One region of the Candidatus Merdisoma sp. HCP28S3_D10 genome, then DNA from elsewhere that is predicted to be linked to it. Evidence: riboswitches for the same ligand, from Rfam matches in the RefSeq annotation. Region 1 holds a riboswitch; each other region holds the start of a gene.
The links. A riboswitch is a leader RNA that binds a small molecule or an ion and turns the genes downstream of it on or off. The one in region 1 is predicted to bind cobalamin.
Positions count from the first base shown of each region.

Region 1 (5,353 bases):
GAGTTCCCTGGCCAATTATGGGCTTCGTAACCAGATGCTGGCGGTGGCGCAGATTCAGAAGGCTCTGCAGCTGGAACCGGGCAATGCGCTTTACCAGAGAACGTTTCAAAGTATGCGCTATGCGGAAAATGTATATACACAGAACAGTCAGGCCTACCAGAGGCAGGCAGAGGGCATGGACAGGCTTTGCCGGAGCTTCTGCCTGGCACAGCTGTTTTGTATGTTCTGCAGATGTTAAAACGAAATAGTATCGCACTGCGGCGGAGAATGTGCCATTGGCACATTCTTTTTTTACAGCTTCACAAACAGCGCCTCATGGTGTACTGCCGGTAAAAATTTCTCCAAAATATCCTTTGTCTTCATACGCAGGCTGGAGGTATTGATACAGGGGTGGCAGCCGAAGTCCTCCAGGGCAGATACCTCCTCGTCAATGATGAGCTGTACCTGGTTATCCGGATCATTCATCAGCGCCATAATCGTAGCGGAGCCCGGCGTTACATTCAGCAGCTTCTCCATATACTCCGCCGGGGCAAAGGAGAGACGGGAGGAACCGATCTGTTTGGACAGATCTTTTGTCTTAAAGGGCTTATTTCCGGGCAGCAGAAGCAGATAAAACCTGGTTTTCTGTGCGTTGCAAAGTACCAGATTTTTACAGATCTCAATACCGAGAAGCTGATCCACGCCCTGACATTCCTCGATGGTCATGGCTACTCCATGATCCACACGGGTAAAGGGAATCTGAAGCCTGTCCAGCAGATCGTAGACAGCTATCTCCTTTTCCAGACGGCCCTCTGTACTGGCGGGACGGCCGGTGTAAACCTGTGGGTCTATGTAAATACTACTCATAATAAAATCCTCCTTTAAAATCTTCAGATAAAAACACAGCGGCCGGAACCTCCAGCCGCCATTGACTTTGTAAAAAGCTATTTCTTCTCCCAGCGTCCGCTTGCGCCGCAGGGCAGCACCAGTCCGGATGCGGTTACGGGCAGCCCTACCTCCTGGGAATCGACAGTGCCGTTATATTTCTTCAGTTCCGTGGCAATCATGTAGGTCAGCACCGCCGGAGCCAGTCCGGTGGTATAGGAATTTACCAGGAAAAACAGCGGATCGTCGCTCAAAAGCTGGGCGCAGAGACGGATCAGCGGGTGAATGGCCTCTTCGATTTTCCAGATTTCCCCTTTGGGTCCTCTGCCGTAGGAAGGAGGATCCATGATAATGCCATCGTAATGGTTGCCGCGGCGGATTTCCCGCTCCACAAATTTTACACAGTCATCTACAATCCAGCGGATAGGAGCCTCGCCCAGTCCGGAGGAGCGGGCGTTTTCCTTTGCCCAGCCTACCATACCCTTGGAGGCGTCCACATGGGTGACGGAAGCTCCGGAGGCAGCGGCAGCCAGGGTAGCGCCACCGGTGTAGGCGAAGAGATTCAGTACTTTCACAGGGTGTCCGGCATTGCGGATTTTCTCGCCGAACCAGTCCCAGTTGGCAGCCTGCTCCGGGAACAGTCCCGTATGTTTGAAGCTGAAGGGCTTCAGGTTGAAGGTCAGGGTATTTTGTCCTTGACAGAGAGGATACTGAATGGTCCACTGCTCCGGCAGGTCGAAGAACTCCCATTCGCCGCCGCCCTTTTTGCTGCGGTGGTAATGGCCGTTCATACGCTTCCAGCCCGGGGCCTTCCGTTCGGTATCCCAGATAACCTGGGGATCCGGACGCACCAGCAGGTAGTTGCCCCAGCGTTCCAGCTTTTCTCCTCTCGAGGTATCCAGTATTTCATAATCAGTCCAGTTATTGGCGATCCACATGACAATCTCCTTTGTTCTTAAAAAATAATCGGAAAACACTGTCCACCACCATGAGGGACAGGGCAATCATTCCGGCCACAATCAGCGTTTGGGTAACGTGGTGGGAGGTCATTCCGTCGGAACGGATGACGGAGCGGGCAATCCGGAACATACCGGCGCCCGGCACCAGCGGCAAAATGCCGGGAATAACAAAAATGGTGACCGGAGTCTTTAAAATTCTTGCAAAAAACTGTCCGCAGAGGGAAATGAGACACCCGGACAGGAAAGTGGCCACAGCCATGGAAAACTGAAGGTCCATAAGAACCAGATATAGCCACCAGCCCACCGCGCCGGTGAAACCGGCCCAGATGATATATTTGCGCGGTACGTGCAGCAGAAAAGAAAAGGCCACAACGGAAAAAAACGCGCCTATAACCTGTATCAGCATAAAAGCCTTTCCTCCTTACTGAATGAAACGAAGTCCGATGACAATACCCATAGCTACAGAGGCGGCGACCACAAAGGCCTCCATCATCCGGGCGGAGCCGGAGATATAATCCCCGTGCAGGGTGTCAAATACCGCGTTGGTGATGGCCACACCGGGAACCAAGGGCATGATGGCCGCGATGATGATGGAATCCAGGTTCCCTATAATAGGAAGAAACTTCAGAAGTCCGCCTGCGAACAATGAGATTACCACAGCGCTTAGCAGGATTCCGAAGAAGGAGGGCAGCTTCATGCAGCTGCACAGATGCAGGCAGATGGCCATGAAAAATCCGGCCACACCCGCCACAAAGGCCTCCTGCCAGGTCCCGCCGTAGGTCAGTGCAAAGGCCGCGGCCACGCCTGCGTTGGCCAGCAGAAAGGCCTGGGAAGGGTGCGGTTCCTTTTTCAGCTTTTTTATCTGCCGGAAGGCTTCCTCCAGTTCCAGTTTCCCGCCGCAGAGACCTCTGGAAATACTGTTAATTTCGTCGATGATGCTCAGGTTTGTCCCCCGGCTCTGAATTCGGCGGGTCACCGTCATGGACTGGATGGACGGGTCGTCCAGAGTCACCAGAAAGCCGGTCACCATCACGAAAGCCTCGGCAGTCTTCAGTCCCGACAGGGAAAGCATCCGGTGCATGGTATCCTCCACCCGGTAGGTTTCGGCCCCATTGGCCAGCATGAGTTCGCCTGCCATGACGGCAGTGTCGAGTAAAAGTTTGTAATCCATTTGTCTGATTTCCTTATACCTGATTTTGTATTGAGATCAATCTATGGTTATTATACCTATGTAAGAGAAGCGGGTCAAGGAAAGTATGGACAGAAAGAGAAATAATTCCCGTTTTCGAAGGATTAGGCCGAATTATCGGCAGACAAAAAATGGAAAAATCTTGATAGATATAGAGGAATCAAGTAGAATAAACGAGCATAGTGTTGTCAGTCGCGTACAGCGGCTGATAAAGAATAGAGAATCATGTGGAAATCATGGACGGTACCGCCACTGTATACATAAAGAATGATCCTTAGATGAAAGTCCGCCATTGGGGTAAACCTGAGAAGGCGAGGAGAGTTCGCTGGGCTTCTTCCCTGAATATGTGAGTCAGGAGAACTGCTATGCAGCAACCTTAGCGAACGATCTATTTGCGAAGGCTTATTTCCCATGTAAAATCGGTCATGGATGCAAAAGCATCTATGGCTTTTTTTGTGTAATTAAGTCGCTTTTTTTATTGAAATGGAGGAAAACAGTGAAAAAGAACAGGCTCGTATCCAGACTTATCCAGATGTGCGTAGTGCTGATAGGCATTTCCTTTCTGACCTTTTTATTAACCTACCTTGCGCCGGGCGATCCGGCCACAGCCATGTATGATTCTCTGGGAATTACCCCGAGTCCGGAAATGCTGGAGCAGGCCAGGCAGTCCATGGGACTGGACAAACCCTTTTTACAGCAATATGTGGACTGGATAGGCGGTATTTTTCACGGAGATTTTGGAACCTCATTCAGTAAAAGCGCCCCGGTACTGGATCTGCTGATGAAAAGGCTGCCGGCAACGTTCCGGCTGGCCCTGTTTTCCCTGGGACTGATGTTAATTGTTTCGGTTCCCCTTGGAATCCTTTCGGCGGTCAGACAGGACGGGATAGCGGATTATATCGTTCGCTTTCTTTCTTTCCTGGGTATTTCGCTTCCGGGCTTCCTGATTGGCCTGATCTTATTATATGTCTTCGCTTTGAAGCTGGGACTGGTAAAGGTGGCGAGCAGCTCCGTCGGAATGGAACAGATGCTGCTGCCGGGGATTACGCTGGCCATTGCCATGGCCTCCAAATATTCCAGACAGGTGCGCACGGCGGTACTGGAGGAGATGCACCAGGATTATGTGACAGGCGCGAGAGCCCGGGGAATGAATCAGTGGGAAATACTGTTCCGCCAGGTTCTTCCCAACGCCATGCTTCCGCTGGTTACCATGCTGGGGCTTTCCTTTGGATCGCTTCTCGGAGGAACCTCAGTGGTGGAGATTATTTTCTCCTATCCGGGACTGGGTATCCTGGCGGTGGGAGCGGTAAAGGCGCGGGATTATCCGCTGATCCAGGGCTTCGTATTGTGGATAGCCCTAATCTATATGGTAGTAAATCTGCTGGTGGATATATCCTATCATTATATTGATCCGAGAACCAGGGAGGGGGAGAACGGATGAAAAAGAATACAAGATTTGCGGTGCTTTCCATTCTGGTTTTCCTTATTCTGGCAGTGGCGTTCCTGGCGGACAAAATTGTTCCTTACGATCCGTTGAGCGCGTCACTGAGCGACGCGTTCCAGGCGCCCGGAAAAGAACACTATTTTGGAACCGACGCGCTGGGACGGGACGTGTTCTCCCGGGTGATCTGCGGGGCGACCACCAGCGTATACAGCGTACTGATTCTGGTGGCGGTAATCCTGGTTGTGGGTACCTTTCTTGGAATCATAGCAGGGTATTTCGGCGGAGTGGCAGACGCGGTAATCATGAGAGTGGGCGATATGATGATCGCCTTCCCGGATCTGATTCTGGCCATGGCAATCGCGGGAATTCTTGGGCCAAGTCTGAAAAATTCCATGATTGCAATTGCGGCGGTAAGCTGGACCAGATACGCCAGGCTTTCCAGAAGCCTGGTGCTGAAGATACGGAACAGGACTTATATATCCGCGGCGGAAATCTCAGGATCCAGACACAGCAGAATCCTTATGAGATATATGCTGCCCAACGCGCTTCCTACGATGATCATTACGGCGGCGACGGATATCGGCACCATCATACTGTCGCTGGCAAGCCTGTCCTTCCTTGGCTTTGGAATCCAGCCCCCTACACCGGAATGGGGATATATGCTGAGCGAGGGAAGAACTTATATACTGAGCAGCCCGTGGCTGCTGTTTTGTCCGGGACTTGCGGTCTTTATTACGGTAGTCATCTTTAATCTCTGGGGTGACTGTATTAGAGATATGATAGATCCAAATGCAACAGAAAAACGAAGAAAGAAGAGGAGAAAGAGGACATGAATGGAAAAAAACTGATTGCCCTTGCCCTTAGCCTGTGCCTTGCGGGCAGTATCACAGCATGCGG
Region 1 is NZ_JBQHTG010000003.1:257,288-262,640, forward strand. It holds gene ACTNCH_RS09535 (DnaJ domain-containing protein) at 1-238, shown strand, start outside; gene ACTNCH_RS09540 (prolyl-tRNA synthetase associated domain-containing protein) at 292-846, opposite strand; gene ACTNCH_RS09545 (class I SAM-dependent methyltransferase) at 924-1,802, opposite strand; gene ACTNCH_RS09550 (threonine/serine exporter family protein) at 1,786-2,229, opposite strand; gene ACTNCH_RS09555 (threonine/serine exporter family protein) at 2,245-2,994, opposite strand; cobalamin riboswitch at 3,181-3,394, shown strand; gene nikB (nickel ABC transporter permease) at 3,509-4,453, shown strand; gene nikC (nickel transporter permease) at 4,450-5,289, shown strand; gene ACTNCH_RS09570 (ABC transporter substrate-binding protein) at 5,286-5,353, shown strand, end outside.

Region 2 (5,353 bases), on a different contig from region 1:
TTATAGAAAAAGGTGTGGGGGAATTCCGCAATGCTTTCCTCGATATCCACCGGAACCGCCAGATCCACAAAGACTCTCGTCTTATCCGTCCGCAGACGCTCCTTCACCTTCGTTCCGGTCAGCGTATAATGGGGGCTGGCCGTGGCGCTGATAATGACGTCCATGTCGTCGATATAATCGTAGCGCTCCTTATAATCAATCACCGTATCGGACTCGCTCTTTCTGTGGGCGTCATGGGTCAGGGTCACATTGCGGAGGGTGCTGTAGATCCGCAGCCCCTTCAGACTGTACAGGTTCTTCAGCACGATACCGCCAATCTGTCCGGTACCGCCGATAACCATGACGTTTTTTCCCTCCAGGCTTCCGCCGAAGGCCTCCTCTGCCGCTTTTACCGCCAGGGTTGCCGTGGATACGGAGGTTTTGGACAGCTCCGTATCGGTCTTGATTCTTTTGGCACAGGTCACCGCATAGCGGAACAGGGTATTCAGGTATTTCCCGCTGTTGCCGGTCTCCTGGGCCAATCCATGGGCCTGCTTCACCTGGCCGAGGATCTGATCCTCCCCCACTACCATGGAATCCAGTCCCGCGGTCACGGAAAGCAGATGATGAACCGCCTTCCGATCCTGATAAAAGCGCAGATAATCCGATACGTCCTCCTTTAAGGCTACTGCCCCGGACTCCCGGAGAATCAGCTCCTGCAGCCTGGTAAATACATTTTTCTTTTTATCCTGGGCCGCGTCAAAATAAGTGTAGATCTCCGTCCGGTTGCAGGTAGCGATAATAACGCTCTCTGCCGCTCCGCCTTCCTCCCGGAGAATTCTTCCAAGCTCTGCCTGCTTCTCTTTCGTAAAAGCGAACAGCTCCCGGACCTCCAGCGGCGCCGTCTTATGGCTGATGCTGATAAGCCGGATACTCATGACTCTCTGACTCCCTTCCGGAATTCGTGGGTAAAGGTCTTATCATAAAGCTTGGACAGCTCGTAGTCGTCTCCCAGAAAATCGCCTACCACCGTCAGGGCAGTCTTGGTAATGCCTGCTTCCTTTACCTTCTGGGCGATATCCAGAAGGGTTCCTCGTACGATTTTCTGCTCCGGCCAGCTTGCCTTATATACCACAGCTACCGGTGTGTCCGGTCGGTATTCCTTCCGAAGCGTAGCGGACAGCTCGTCCATCATACCGATACTCAGAAAAATGATCATGGTGGCGTGGTGCTTTGCCAGATCTGCAAGCTTCTCGCCCTCCGGCATGGGAGTTCTTCCCTCCATCCGGGTCAGGATCACCGTCTGGCTCACGCCCGGCAGGGTATACTCCTTCTTCAGGGCCGCCGCGGTTGCCAGGAAGGAGCTGACGCCCGGAATGACTTCATACTCGATCCCCATGCGAGAAAGGGCGTCCATCTGCTCCCGGTGCGCCCCGAAGATTGCCGGATCACCCGTATGTACCCGGACTACCTTCAGACCCTTGTCCTCGCCTTCCTTCATAACAGACAGTACCTCTTCCAGAGTCATGGTGGCGCTGTTATAAATCTGCGCGCCCTCCTTCGCGTCTGCCAGCACCTGGGGGTTCACCAGGGAGCCTGCGTAAATGATAATATCCGCGCTGTCGATGAGTTTCTTTCCCTTGATTGTCAAAAGCTCCGGATCGCCCGGGCCTGCACCGATAAATGATACCATAGCTCTACCTCTTCTCTCTCTTGATAATTACGGTTGTAAAGTAACTGTAGCTTCTCTCCGGATCCATCGGTCCGATATATTCGTCTTTCATGCCTACGCAGCTGATCACGGTAGCGCACGCTCTGCTGCGTCCATGCTTTTCCATCAGCTCCAGAAGCTTCGGAATACTGCCTCCGGCCTTCATAACCACCACGTTGTCGTAATGGGCGATGGCGTCCTCCACCTCCTGTCCGGAACGAACAGAGGGCACGATGACCAGGGATTCATTTCCCTCCATCAGGGGCAGCTTTGCCGCAGCTGCTCCGCTGCAGAAGGAGGGGATACCCGGAATGATCTCCGTTTCAAAGCCATGCTCCGCCACATACTGATTGACATATATATAGGTGCTGTATACAGACACATCGCCCAGGGTGATCATAGCGATATTCTTTCCCTTGGAAAGCTCTGCCGTCATCTGCTCGCCTACGGCTGCCCGGCATTTCTTCCGCTCCTCTGTGTCCTTCGCCATCCGGAATACCACTTCCAGGAGCTCTTTCTTCTCCAGATCCACCACCGGACGGATAATCTCCAGCGCGGTGCTCAGTTCGCCGGACTCCTTTACGGGAACGGCGATCACATCTGCCCCGTCCAGAATCCGCTTCGCCTTCAGTGTCAGAAGCTCCGGATCGCCCGGGCCCACACCGATACCATATAATTTTCCACTCATTTATCTTTCCTCCTGCTCCTGGGCGGCACGGGCGCGGTTCATGGCGTCCTCCGTCAGGTCTTTTATGATTTCGCTTGCGATTAAAAGTCCGGCTACGGACGGTACATACGCAGTAGAGCCGGGAACCGATCGCCGCTGCGGGCATTCCCCGCTTACTTCCCCGTTCTCAATGGGGCACACCGACTTCTCTCTGGAATAAAGCACCTTCAACTTCGGAATCCCCCGTTTCTTCAGCTCCCGCCGCATCACTCTCGCCAGCGGGCACACGCTGGTCTGGTAAATATCCGCCACCTCAAACAGGAAAGGGTTCAGCTTGTTGCCTGCGCCCATACTGCTGATAAGGGGTACACCAGCCTTTTCACATTCCTCCACCAGAGAAATCTTCGCAGTGACCGTGTCAATGGCGTCCACCACATAGGTATAGCTGGCAAAATCAAACTGTTCCTTATTCTCCGGAAGGAAGAAGCACCGGTGCGTCTCCACCTGAGCATCCGGATTGATATCCAGAATCCGCTCCTTCATCACGTCGGTTTTGTACTGTCCTACGGTTTTCCGGGTAGCGATAATCTGACGGTTCAGGTTCGTCAGACATACCTTATCGTCGTCAATCAGATCGAAAGCCCCTACGCCGCTCCGGACCAGGGCCTCCACCACATAACCGCCCACGCCGCCGATACCAAAGACGGCTATCCGGGCTTCCTTAAGAAGCTCCATGGCTTCCTTTCCCAGTAATAATTCAGTTCTTGAAAACTGGTTTAACATCTTTTTCTCCTCATGCATCTGTAAATTAAAAAAGAGATCTGTATCGACAGATCTCTCCTTATCATCGGCAGGGGATTTTCTCTTATCCCGCCGCCAAATATATCCGGAACCACTTTCCACGGAAGCCTGTCCATTGCCGCAAAGATCAGGTAGCCTGGCTTTGCAGACAAGCTGCTTACAGTGACCGGATCGCTCAGGCCTTTCACCTGATTCCCCTGTTTTATGCTCAAGGCATACTCTCTGCGTTTTTCGTCTTAGTCAGTTTAGCATACAGACAGACTTTCGTCAATAAAATATACCCCCCTGGGTTTCCCATTTCAACCCAGCAGTGCTTTTTCTACCTTCTCAAAGCCGACACGCTCGATGGTTTCCGCGAAGCGCTCTCCCGGTTGTCCCTGATCCCGGAAGAACAGAATCGCCCGTTCGATCACGTCCAGAGCCTCGTCCTTGGAGGTAAAGATCTTACTAAGAGCCCGACCATGGGAAATCTTCTTTCCCCAGCGGCCTCCGATATAGATCTTGAATCCATAGGTGCTTTCCTTCATGGCGTCAAAGTGACATTTGCCGCGGCAGCGTCCGCAATGGATACAAAGCTCCGGATCGATCTGGAGCTTCTTGTCCACAACCTTGGCAGCGCCCATAGGACAGACTGCCTCCACGGCACACTTTTTACAGCCCTTGCAGGCTTCCTTATCAAAATTCGGAATGCTCTGGCCGATGATTCCCACATCGTTCAGGTTGGGCTTCACGCAGTTATTGGGGCAGCCGCCTACCGCGATTTTGAATTTATGGGGCAGTTTTACATCGTGATAGCCCTTATAGAAGCGCTCATGGATTTCCTCCGAAATGGCAAAGGAATCCAGCAGGCCATACTGGCAGGTGCTTCCCTTACAGGATACGATAGGGCGCACCTTCGGACCGGTTCCGCCGGTCTCCAGGCCTTCCTTTGCGATATACTCCTGAAACGCCCCGATCTTTTCGTAGGGGATTCCCTGTACCTCCACGGTCAGACGGGTGGTAAAGGTCAGGTTGCCATTTCCGAACTGCTCTGCCGCCTCTGCCAGGCATCGCTGCTGGGCCGCCGTTATTTTTCCGTTTACGGTGAGGACACGGGCAGAAAAGCTGTCTGTACCTCTGTTATTTAAAAATCCAAGTCCCTTCAGACGCTTTTCCTCGTCTGCGTCAATGGTTAATGCTGCCATATTTTTCTCCTCCATATTTCGTAATTTTTCTCAGTTGTAATTATTATAACACATGCGCGGCAGATTGGAAATACGATTTATCTAAGCTTCAGCAATTCTTCTGCCGTCTTATCCGGGTATTTCACAACCAAATCATACAGTGGATGGATGACCCCTATGTCTTCTTCCAATTCATCCGCGATCTGGGCCAGCGATTTCCCCTTTGCACACTTCTTTTGAATCATAGAAAGCATATTTTCCACACGGCCTAATTCCCGACCTTCTGCACGGCCTTCCACCAAGCCTAACTCCCGGCCCTCTGCACGGCCCTCTGCACGGCCTTCTGCTCTCTGATATTCCCGTTCTTCCTGTTCGTCATACTCTGTCAGTATCATCCTGCACACCTCCGTTCCATGTTTTGTCAGGATATCTTCCAGTATTCCCCTGTCAATGCACCGCTTGATGCTAATCTCCGTTGCCTCTTCCAGGGACCAGCCTTCATCCATCTTCCAGCGAATCTGCGCGATGAACTCCGCATAGTCTGATAATCTACGGCATTTTCGCATCATGTCATTATTCCGGCCCGCATTGATATTCAATACGGTCGCTTTACACTCCAGACAAGGTTCTCCTTCTTCCCGATCCGGTTTTAAAAAACAGTCAGAAAGCTTCATTTCCACTCGATCCGGCATATTTGCTGTTCCGTTATAAAAAACCACATACTTGGGGAATGGAACCATCACTGGCTTTTTCTCGTCTGTAAGCTTAATGTTTTGCCTTTTCAAGTACCGCTGATATAACTCCGAGAAGTAGAAAAATCCCCGCAGCGGCATGTTTTCATTCCAAGTACTCTGATGCTCGTACAGATTCATCGTAACTCCAAACATGAAGGACAAATCATTTTTGCATACTTCGCCCTTGGGCGTACTTTGGGTGTGTTGATTTCGAACTGAAATCCAGACCTTTATCTTTCGTGAACAGCCGCGGAAGACACCGCGCTGCATATCGTGTAAAATGAATCCTGTTTCATAA
Region 2 is NZ_JBQHTG010000001.1:252,725-258,077, forward strand. It holds gene hemA (glutamyl-tRNA reductase) at 1-917, opposite strand, end outside; gene cobM (precorrin-4 C(11)-methyltransferase) at 914-1,672, opposite strand; gene cobI (precorrin-2 C(20)-methyltransferase) at 1,677-2,378, opposite strand; gene ACTNCH_RS01105 (tRNA threonylcarbamoyladenosine dehydratase) at 2,379-3,140, opposite strand; cobalamin riboswitch at 3,268-3,396, opposite strand; gene ACTNCH_RS01110 (4Fe-4S binding protein) at 3,458-4,342, opposite strand; gene ACTNCH_RS01115 (hypothetical protein) at 4,420-5,064, opposite strand.
Region 2: another riboswitch for cobalamin. It lies ahead of ACTNCH_RS01105 (tRNA threonylcarbamoyladenosine dehydratase); the one in region 1 lies ahead of nikB (nickel ABC transporter permease).

Region 3 (5,353 bases), on a different contig from region 1:
CTGTTCCCCAGCGAGGTTCATTATGAGATTCCGGCTTATAAAGGATCCGGTTTCGGTATCGATGTACTTCCGGCGCTGCTTGGCGTAGGTTATATCTGCGGCACCAAGATTTCCTCCTACCTGTTCGCAGGCGGTGTACTGGGCTGGTTCGTACTGATGCCGCTGATCGTTCTGTTCGGTCAGAATGTAACCCTGTTCCCGGCAGAGGTAAGCGTTGCAGAGCTGTACGCAGCGGGCGGTTCCTTTGCCATCTGGAGCAACTATATCAAGTATATCGGCGCAGGCGCCGTAGCAGCAGGCGGTGTGATCAGCCTGATCAAATCCTTGCCGCTGATCGTTCGCACCTTCCGCGACGCTATGAAGGGCTATGGCAAGAGCGGCACCGGCAGCGACCTGCGTACTGATAAGGATCTTTCCATGAAGTTCATCGTTATCGGTATCGTAGCGCTTGCACTGATTATCTGGCTGGTGCCGATTGTACCGGTAAATCTGTTCAGCGCGTTCCTGATCGTAATCTTCGGTTTCTTCTTTGCAACCGTATCCTCCCGTATGGTAGGTCTGATCGGAAGCAGCAACAACCCGGTATCCGGTATGACCATTGCGACCCTGCTTATAACAGCTATGATTCTGAAGGCTACCGGTCAGGTTGGACAGGCTGGTATGACAGCAGCCATTGCGATTGGCTCCGTAATCTGTATCACAGCAGCGATTGCAGGCGATACTTCTCAGGACCTGAAGACCGGATACATCGTAGGAGCGACACCCTGGCGTCAGCAGATTGGTGAGCTGATTGGTGTTATCGCGTCTGCCATTGCCATCGGCGGTATTCTGTACCTGCTGAACGCGGCATGGGGCTACGGTTCATCAGAGCTTCCGGCTCCGCAGGCAACTCTGATGAAGATGATCGTTGAAGGCGTTATGGGCGGCAACCTGCCCTGGAACCTGGTATTCGCAGGCGCGTTCATCGGTATTGTTGTTGAGGTTCTTGGCATTCCGGTACTTCCCTTCGCGGTAGGTCTGTATCTGCCGATTCACCTGAGCACCCCGATGATGATCGGTGGTCTGGTTCGTCTTTTCCTTGAGAAGCGTAAGAGCATGGACGAGAAGGCAAAGAAGGATATGATCGACAACGGCGTGCTGTATTGCTCCGGTCTGATCGCAGGCGAGGGTCTGATTGGTATTCTGTTGGCAGTCTTCGCTATCATTCCGATGGCAGACGGCTCCCTGGGTGATTTCCTGGGTACCATCGTATCCGGTACTACGATCAACAGCAACATTGGTGGTCTGGTATTCTTTGCGCTGCTGACTGCGACCCTGTTCAAGGTTACCATTGGTAGAAAGAAGAAATAAATGAAGAAAAAGAAAAATTATCTGGATTATGTGCCGGTCTGCGCGCCGGGCTACAACTGGAAGCTGAATGAAAAGAAGCAGGTGGAGATAGAAGTACAGAATAAGGGCTTCTATAACCGGCTGGCACAGAAGTTTTTCAAGCGGCCCAAAGTAAGCTATATCAGCCTGGACGAGTACGGCAGCTTTGTATGGCAGCAGATGGATGGACAGCGGACCATCTATGATATCAGCTTTCTGGTAAAAGAACGCTATGGGGAAAAGGCGGAACCGCTTCTTCCGCGTCTTACAAGGTTTTTCCAGATCCTGTATCAGAATCACTATATTGGATACAGTACTCCGCTGAAACAGAAAGAATCATAAAAGATTAAGAATTGGCAGCAGCCCTTCCTCCCGGAGGACTGTTGCCTTTTTCATTGGAAACAGGTAAAATAGACATCAGATAGAAAAAGAAACGGCGTCAGCGAAGGGACGGAAATGATGGCGGGACGAAAAGGCTCTTTTTTCAGTGAACTGTTAAAATATATCTCAGTCAGCATTCTGGCGGTTTTTACAGCGCTTCTGGTAGGAGGCGTGCTGTGGGCGGCGGAAGGCTTTTCCGTGCCCGGAAAAAGTGGGGAAACTCTGGCAGATGCGAAAGAAGAGGGCAAACTTTCCGTGGAGGTTCCGACGGTTCAGGTGGTGCAGCCCGCAGAGAAAGACAACGCCGGGGAAAATCCGGACGCCGAAAATCCGGATGTTTTTTTAGAGGAAGAAGCCCCGAACGCTCCCCAGGATACAGCCGAACCCAAAGAGAATGTCACGCTTCTTTTTGCAGGCGACCTGTTCCTGACCGACATATTGCAGGAAAAATATGATAAAAACGGGGCTTCGGCCGCGGCCGCCCCAGAGCTTCTGTCTGTCACCCGCAGCGCGGATATCTTTATGCTGAATCAGGAATTCCCCTTTGGCACCACAGGCGAAGCGGTGGAGGATAAGGAGTATACCTTCCGGGTAGATCCGAAGTATGTGTCCCTGCTGCCGGAGCTGGGCGTGGACGTGGTAACACTGGCCAATAACCATATGCTGGATTACGGACGGGGCCCGCTTAAGGAGACCCTTGAAGCGTTGGACGAGGCAGGAATTCTCCATGTGGGAGCGGGGCAGAACCTGGAGGAGGCCAGCGCCTTGAAAACCATCGAGGCAGGAGGATGGACCATCGGCTTTCTCGGAGCCACCCGTGTGATTCCGGAGCATTCCTGGACGGCGTCCTGGAGCAATTCCGGTCTCTTTACCACCTATGATCCCACGAAGCTTCTGGGGGAGATACAGGCGGCGAAGCAGCAGTTCGACTATGTGGTGGTCTATGTCCATTGGGGAATCGAGCGGAACACAGAGCCGGAGGAGTATCAGAAGTCCTTGGCCCGCCAGTATATCGACGCCGGGGCAGACGCTGTGATCGGCGCGCACCCCCATGTGCTGCAGGGGATTGAATATTATCAGGGGAAACCGATTTTTTATAGCCTGGGCAATTTTATTTTCGCGAACCGGACCTACGAAACCATGATGGCAGAGCTGACCATTACAGACGACGGCATAGAGGTAAGGGTGATTCCTTGTGTCAGTACGGCCAACCAGATGGGACTGATGGACGGCAGTGGGCGGGCAGCCTTCTACGGAAACCTGCAGGGACTGTGCTTCGGCGGCGTTACGATAGGGGAAGATGGAAGCGTCAGGGAGTAAGAGAAAAAAGATGTATAAATTATCAGAAAAATATAAAAAATACGTGAAATATAAAGAAATTAAAAATTTTGAGAAAAACACTTGCATTTCCTGTTGCCTTATTATATACTAAACAAGTCGCAAGGGTGCGGCACAAAAACATAGGAAATGGTCGATTGGTCAAGCGGTTAAGACGTCGCCCTCTCACGGCGAAAACAGGGGTTCGATTCCCCTATCGACTGCTGAAAAGCTTCTGGTTATCCAGGAGCTTTTTTGTTTTATCGCACTGTGGAGAAGTGGAAGGAACTGGCATGGATTAACAATATTTGATGCTTGACAAGAAAAAAGAAAATAGGTAATATATCTAACGGAGTGAGTGTCGGCTAACAGAAATGTTGAGCCGGTGAAAAGGGAAACAGGTGTAAATCCTGTGCGGTGCCGCCGCTGTAAGCGCGAAGTTTCAGGGCCGTTTTCCTTCACTGTCCGCAAGGTACAGGAAATGGTACGGGACGGGAAGAAGGAAGACAAATAAGGCCGGCGTAAGTCAGAAGACCTGCTTATTCTGCTTTTGCTGTCACGGTCCATGACATTTGCGAAAGATAGAGGGCGCAGTGCGTCCGGATGCCGAATACGGGTGCATCTTCTGATTTGAATAGATCAGAGGGTGCTTTTTTATGGACAAATTATTATACAGAACGAAGGAGAAGAAACATGAAGAAGAAAGTAGTAAGCGTACTCTTAAGTACCTGTCTCGCGGCGAGCCTGCTGGCTGGCTGCGGTTCCAAGGCTGCGGATACCACAACAGAGGAGAACACAGAGGCTGCCGAAAGCACCGACGAGGCAAAGGAGACTGCAGACGCAGACGACGCCTATGAGCCGGTTACCATTACCCTGAACCTGGAGCGTTCCGGATTGGGCGAGAACGTAGAGTACACCATCACCAAAATGCCCTCCGCTGTGGTAGCTTCCGGTGACCAGATGGCAGACTTTTTCTTTGATCTGGGACTGCAGGATCGGATGGTAGGCTATACCAAGGGCTTCTGCTGGAGTACGGCTTCTGAGTATCCGGCCCGCGATCAGGTTCCCCAGCTGATGAACCCGGGCGAGGGTCTGACAAATCTGTCCAAGGAAGAGCTGCTGGCAACCGGCTGCGATTTCCTGATGGGCTGGGATTCCACATTTTCCGATAAGAATTTCAACAAGGATTTCTGCGATGAGAATGGTATCGCCATGTATTTCCCGTATGTATGCACAGACAGCGCAACCTTTGCGGATCTGTATAAGGACTATGAAACTCTGGGCGAGATCTTCAAGGTGCAGGATCTGGCAGCTGAGAAGGTGCAGGCTATGAAGGATACCCTGCAGGAGGTGCAGGACGCTCTGGGCGATGAGGCCTATGAGAATCCGGTAAAAGTATTTGCTTATGATTCCGGAGAGGATGTACCGTTTACCGCTTGCCAGGGTATGCCGGGCGATATCATCAAGAAGGCCGGCGGTATCTCCATCTTCGATGATATCGAAGCAGGCTGGGCAAAGCCCTCCTGGGAGGAAGTGGTAGAGCGTGATCCGGACGTGATTCTGATTCTGGAGTATACCGGAGACGATGTAGCAGAGAAGCGGGAGTTCCTGGAGACCAATGAATTCACCAAGGATCTGCGCGCCGTAAAGGAAGGCAGAATCTACTCCGTATGCTGCAGCGATATGCAGGGAAGCGCAGGAAGCGCCAACGCAGTGAAGACCATTGCAGAGCAGCTGTATCCGGATAAATTCTAACAGGGGAAAAGACAGGGGAGAAAGCTATGAAAGGAACAGTAAAGTCGGGCAAAGGCCGCTTCCTTGTGACTCTGTTGCTGGTATTGCTGCTGATTGCCGCGGTATTGACCATATCCGTAACCATCGGCGCAGTGAACGTCTCAGCAGGCGATATTGGCAAAATTCTTGTAAATAAAATCTCCGGGAAGGATATCTTTCGAATTGCCTGGGAGGGCAAGACAGAAAATATCATCTGGAATATCCGGTTCCCCCGCGTGCTGATGGCCTTTATCGTAGGTGCGGGACTGGCTCTGTGCGGCGTCCTGATGCAGGCGCTGACGAAAAATCCCCTGGCGGATCCCTATGTACTTGGCATCTCTTCCGGCGCTTCCGCCGGAGCAGTCTGTGCCATCCTGCTTGGCTGGTTCAGCTTCATGGGCGGGTATTCCGTTATCTTTGGCGCTACCATGGGAGCGGCTGTCTCCATCTGTCTGTCTTTAAGTATCGCCTCCATTCATGGCCGGATTACCTCGACGCAGTTGGTTCTGGCGGG
Region 3 is NZ_JBQHTG010000002.1:64,634-69,986, forward strand. It holds gene ACTNCH_RS05385 (OPT family oligopeptide transporter) at 1-1,350, shown strand, start outside; gene ACTNCH_RS05390 (PqqD family protein) at 1,351-1,710, shown strand; gene ACTNCH_RS05395 (CapA family protein) at 1,828-3,069, shown strand; tRNA gene ACTNCH_RS05400 (tRNA-Glu) at 3,219-3,290, shown strand; cobalamin riboswitch at 3,406-3,623, shown strand; gene ACTNCH_RS05405 (ABC transporter substrate-binding protein) at 3,760-4,821, shown strand; gene ACTNCH_RS05410 (FecCD family ABC transporter permease) at 4,848-5,353, shown strand, end outside.
Region 3: another riboswitch for cobalamin. It lies ahead of ACTNCH_RS05405 (ABC transporter substrate-binding protein); the one in region 1 lies ahead of nikB (nickel ABC transporter permease).

Region 4 (5,353 bases), on a different contig from region 1:
GTATCACTGCTTCCGTTTTTTCCCAGAATCCGTGGAATCTCCTGAAGGGGAATCGTTACGGTTCCGATACAGATGCTTAAGACCAGAAATACCAGCACCAGCAAGGCCAATATGAAAAAGGCCGCCCCGTATCGTCCTCTGTTTCCGGCATTGCTGCCGCCTGTCACCCGGTTCATGTCTATCTTCTTCCTCCTGTCTCTTCTCTCATGCTCAGTTTAGCTTATACAGGTATGTCAGATCCCCATCGTCCCCCGTCAGCATCCGGTGGATATCGGAGATAATCGTTCCCAGCTCCATGGTAGACTGGTACAGATTCTTCGTCGTACAGTACACATGATCCTCCTGCACTGCCCGGAATTTCTGAAGCAGCGGGCTCTTCGCCAGCAGATCCTCCATGGAGGACAGCTCTCCTTCGATGGTACTGTTGTAAATGATATAATCCGCGTCCTTTGCTCCTGCGTAGAATTCCTCCATCTGCATGGACATCGTCGAGGTCGCGTCCTCTTCGCTTCCCAGATTCTGGAAGATATAGCTTCCCCCTGCCAGCTCAATCATCTTCGGCAGATAATCCGCTGATTTCCGCACATTTGCCTCGCCGGTACTGGTAATATAGAAAAAGGCCACGGTCTTGCCGGTAGCTTTCTCACCGCTGATTGCTTTAAAAGCGTCGGCTTCTCTGGCAAAGGCCGCCTCCGCTTCTTCCTCATGCCCGGTCAGAAGTCCGTAAAGCTTCACCCACTCGGTCCGGCCCAGCGGCTCCGGCTCGTAGCTGGAATGATCCACCAGAACCGGGATCCCGAATTTCTCAAGCTGCTCCTTTACCTCCGGCGTATGGGAAATCATGGTATTCTCAATGGCCAGCCCGCAGTGTTCTGCCAGGATCTGCTCATAATCCGGCGCGGAATATTTGCCTGCGTAGAGAATGCTGCCATTTTCCATGGCGTTCTTCGCTTCCTCGATATACCAGCCCTCCGCCTTCGTTCCGCTAAAGCGGACGCTGTCCAGGGCGTCCAGGGATACGAACATATCCATGGCTGCCGTGGCTACCAGATATATATTCTGAATGGGCTGTCTCAGAACCGTGATATCCGAATCCAGATCCTCCGGCGCTTCTTTTCCTTCCGGAACCACCAGAAAGCGTCCGTCATCCGCAATCGTCACCAGCTCATAACCGCCCTCGTAATTGTCTACGGTAAATTTCTGCGCGTACTCCAGCTTCATGCTGTCCGTCCAGGTCAGCTCTTTACTGATTTCTGTGTCGCGCTTTTTCTCTGCTCCGCCGCCACCCGCTGATCCGCAGGCCGCTGTCAGGCACAAGGCCAGACACAGCAGCAGCGCCGTCCATTTCTTTTTCATGCCTTTGTATTCCTCTTTTTCTGAATCACGGTTGCCGCAATCCCTGCCGCTACCGCCACAAGAATGATTCCCGCCGCAGCCATACCTGCGCTCTGATTTCCGTTACCGCTTCCTTTGCCGGTCTGAATAGAATCCGACGCAAAGGTCAGGGTATACTCCACCTCGTGGGGCGTACTCATGGCTGTGGTATCGCCGATTACGGGGATCTCCTCGTCAAATACCTCCACCGGAATTTCAAAAACAGAGTGTTCCTCTCTGCTTACCGGAAGATATTTTTCTCCGTCCACCACCATATAATCATAATGATTGCTGCTCCAGGTAATCTCTGCCATCGCCTGTCCGTCCTCTACGGACAGTTCCGTAGGGCTTTCTATGGTTGCCCTTCCGCTTCCGCCCTCCAGGCTTACCTCTACGGTGTAGCTGCCGTCCTCAAGCTGTAATTCTCCAAGTGTCATCCTGCTCATCCTCTTTCTATGGAACAAGGGGGCTGCCGCAAAACGTTCTGCACATTCTACAACAGCCCCTGCATGTTATTGTTCGCTTTTTCTAAAACCTAGTCCTGAAGAAGCTCCGGATTGGATACGCTGACCTTATGGTCATACCATACGCCCTTGGTTCCGATCAGCGCCAGGTCAAATTCCTCGTCCAGTGCGGGAACCGGTACGTCGAAGGCATTGGCCTCCTCCGGTTCTGTACCATCGCCGAAATCTACGGTCTCTACGGTCGGCTGCAGAAGCTCTGCGCCGTCCTTCTGGGCATCCTCTGCCAGACCTTCATACAGATTCACAATGTTCTTGGAAGGCATAACCACATGAATGGTCATCTGTCCGTCCTTTACGGTCAGCGTTCCCTTTCCCTCGTAAAATTCATTTACATGGAACATACTGCTGTCTGTATTGAAATCTGCGGTGTAAACGCCGTCCTCCAGTGTCACAGCTGCAGCTTCTTCTGAATCAGCCTTTTCCGGCTCCGCCGTTTCTTCTGTCTTTGCAGTTTCCTCATCGGAGCTTTCCGCCTCTGTGGTAGTCTCTGCAGCCGGCGTCTCAGCCTTGCTGCCGCATCCCATCAGCAGTGCGCAGCTTATAACTGCCATTCCCATTAACGCGATGATTTTCTTCTTCATTTCTTTTCTTGTCCTTTATCCTTACTTATTTCATAGCCTCTGCGGTATGAGCAACATAGAGATTCTGGATTGCCTCGATCTCGCCCAGACCTGCGATCTGGCAGTCTACGCTCTCGAACTTGCCGGATGCGTTGAACATACTCTTCCAGGAATCGTCATCGTCGCCTGCCATGTCGTTGTTTGCATGGTCGCCGGCAACTACCATCAGCGGACGAAGTACAACCTTGGTGTAACCAGCCTCTGCAACTGCGTTAATCACATTCTCGCATGCAGTCTCTTCCGGCTCGCCCTCTACGGTTCCGATAAATACGTTCTCATATCCCAGATCCTTCATCTGTGCCTGCATCTGGCTGTAGGACACCTTTGCGTTATGGGAGGTACCATGACCCATAAATACGAATGCCACGCCATCTTCCTTTGCTGCATCCAGAGTATCAAAACCAGCCGTCTTTACAGCCTCAGCAGTAATAGCCTCGGCAACAGCCTTCTTGTCTGCGTTGATTGCGGAAGCGTCTGCTCCAACCTCGCCCAGAAGCGGCTCAGCTACCTTTACAGACTCAAATTTATCTTTGTATGCGTCTACCGCCTCCATCAGCTCGTCGTACTCAGCGCCGTGCATCAGATGGGTCGGCTGTACTACCAGGTTCTTTACGCCGTTGGCAACTGCGCGATCCAGAGCCTGATCCATGTTGTCAATTGCCTCGCCGTCGCGGGCCTGGATATGATTGATGATGATCTGTGCGGTAAAGGCACGTCTTACGGACCAGTCCGGATTTGCCTCTGCCAGAGCGTCCTCGATACCCTTGATATCAGCTACACGGCTGTCATTGAAGGAAGTACCAAAACTTACTACCAGCAGCTCGTTCTCGCCGATCTCGTCCTGGTTTCTCGGATCATCCTTGGAAGCGTCTCCGGTGTCGCGTCCGAAGTAATCCGGATCAGCGTTCTCGCCCTCTACCAGCTCCTTCTGAGCGTCTGTCAGAGCGTCCCATGCTTCCTTGGCTGCCTTACAGTCAGCGTCTGTGGTCTCTGTTCTCTCCTGAACATAGATCTTATCAATCAGGGCTGCTACGTTGTCAGCTGCCTCCTGATCTGCGTCCGCGTCGTCTGCAGTCTCCTCTGCAGCTTCTGTGGTCTCTTCCGTAGTAGTAGTGTCTGCAGCCGGCGTCTCAGCCTTGCTGCCGCAGCCTGCCAGCATGGATGCTGTCAGAGTGGTTACGCATAAGAGTGTTACAAGTTTCTTTTTCATCTTTCTTTTCCTCCCCGAAGGTAATTTTGGATTTCTGAATTAAACAGGAAAATCGGGGATAAAAAAATCCGACGATCGAATGGATCGTCGGATCTCAGTTGTTCCTGATTTCTATTTCTTCATTCGGTACAATCAATCTTCGTGATCCGGAATAAAATTTATTCCCCGCACCACAGTCTGGCAGGTCTCCTGGCTTACAGTACTATCGCGTCTTGCCGTCTTCCCGATGACTCAGTGACGTAATGGCAATCCACTCCTGCTTACAGTGACGAGATCGCGCAGGATTCTCACCTGCTTCCCTATTCTCCGTTTTTTGAAACGGCACCAGCTGCTTCCTATTTAATTTTCACAACCTACACCTGTAGTATAACAGGCTTTTTAAAATAATCAACTGTTTTCCGCGATTATTTTCCACGTTTTTTCATAAGGAACAGATATCCCAGCAGCAGCACGATACCCACCGGCAGGGAAATCACCGCAGACTGGGTAAATCCGGCCACGATGTAGGTGATAAAGGAAATCATCGCCACACTCACCGCGTAGGGTAACTGGGTCGATACGTGGTTCACATGATTACACTGGGCTCCCGCGGACGCCATAATGGTCGTATCGGAAATCGGGGAGCAGTGGTCGCCGCAGACAGCGCCCGCCATGCAGGCAGAGATGGCCACGGTCATCAACGCCGGATGGGTGGTCTGGAACGCGTCTACCACAATCGGAATCAGGATACCAAAGGTTCCCCAGGAGGTTCCGGTGGCAAAAGCCAGGAAGCATCCAACCAAGAAAATAATAGCCGGAAGCAGAGCAACCATACCCTGAGAACTGCTCTTAATCAGATTAGCCACGAACTCCGCGGCGCCCAGGCTGTCTGTCATGGCCTTCAGGGTCCAGGCGAAGGTCAGAATCATGATGGCCGGAACCATGGCCTTGAAGCCCTCGGGAATGCAGTTCATGCACTCCTTGAAGCCCAGGATCTTACGGCTCACATACAGCAGAATCGTGATGACCAGGGCGAAAGCACTTCCGATGGCCAGACCGATGGACGCGTCGCTGTTGGAGAAGGCGGTCACGAAGTCCGCGCCGTCAAAGAAGCCGCCGGTGTAAATCATGCCGATAACACAGCAGATGATCAGGGAAAGAATCGGAATCAGCAAATCCTTTACGGAACCATTTCCCACGTTATCCAGGCCTTCTGCGTTGCCGTAAGGTCTATCCGGCGTAGTAAACAGGTCGCCCTTCTTTGCGTTGTCCTCATGGACCTTCATAGAACCGAAATCAATGTTCAGAATTGCTATCGTAATCATCATAACGATAGTCAGAATCGCGTAGAAATTATAGGGAATCGCGCTGACAAACAGGGCCAGTCCGTCCTCTCCCTCTACAAAGCCGGTTACTGCGGCCGCCCAGGAAGAAATCGGGGCAATGATACAGATAGGCGCCGCTGTGGCGTCGATGAGATACGCCAGCTTCGCCCGGGAAATGTTGTGCTTATCCGTCACGGGACGCATGACGCTTCCCACGGTCAGGCAGTTAAAATAATCGTCGATGAAAATCAGAACGCCAAGGGCTACCGTAGCAAGCTGAGCGCCGGTGCGGGTCTTGATATGCTCGCCGGCCCACCGTCC
Region 4 is NZ_JBQHTG010000001.1:596,619-601,971, forward strand. It holds gene ACTNCH_RS02740 (FecCD family ABC transporter permease) at 1-176, opposite strand, end outside; gene ACTNCH_RS02745 (ABC transporter substrate-binding protein) at 211-1,356, opposite strand; gene ACTNCH_RS02750 (hypothetical protein) at 1,353-1,811, opposite strand; gene ACTNCH_RS02755 (hypothetical protein) at 1,910-2,479, opposite strand; gene ACTNCH_RS02760 (sirohydrochlorin cobaltochelatase) at 2,505-3,728, opposite strand; cobalamin riboswitch at 3,891-4,072, opposite strand; gene ACTNCH_RS02765 (Na+/H+ antiporter NhaC family protein) at 4,133-5,353, opposite strand, start outside.
Region 4: another riboswitch for cobalamin. It lies ahead of ACTNCH_RS02760 (sirohydrochlorin cobaltochelatase); the one in region 1 lies ahead of nikB (nickel ABC transporter permease).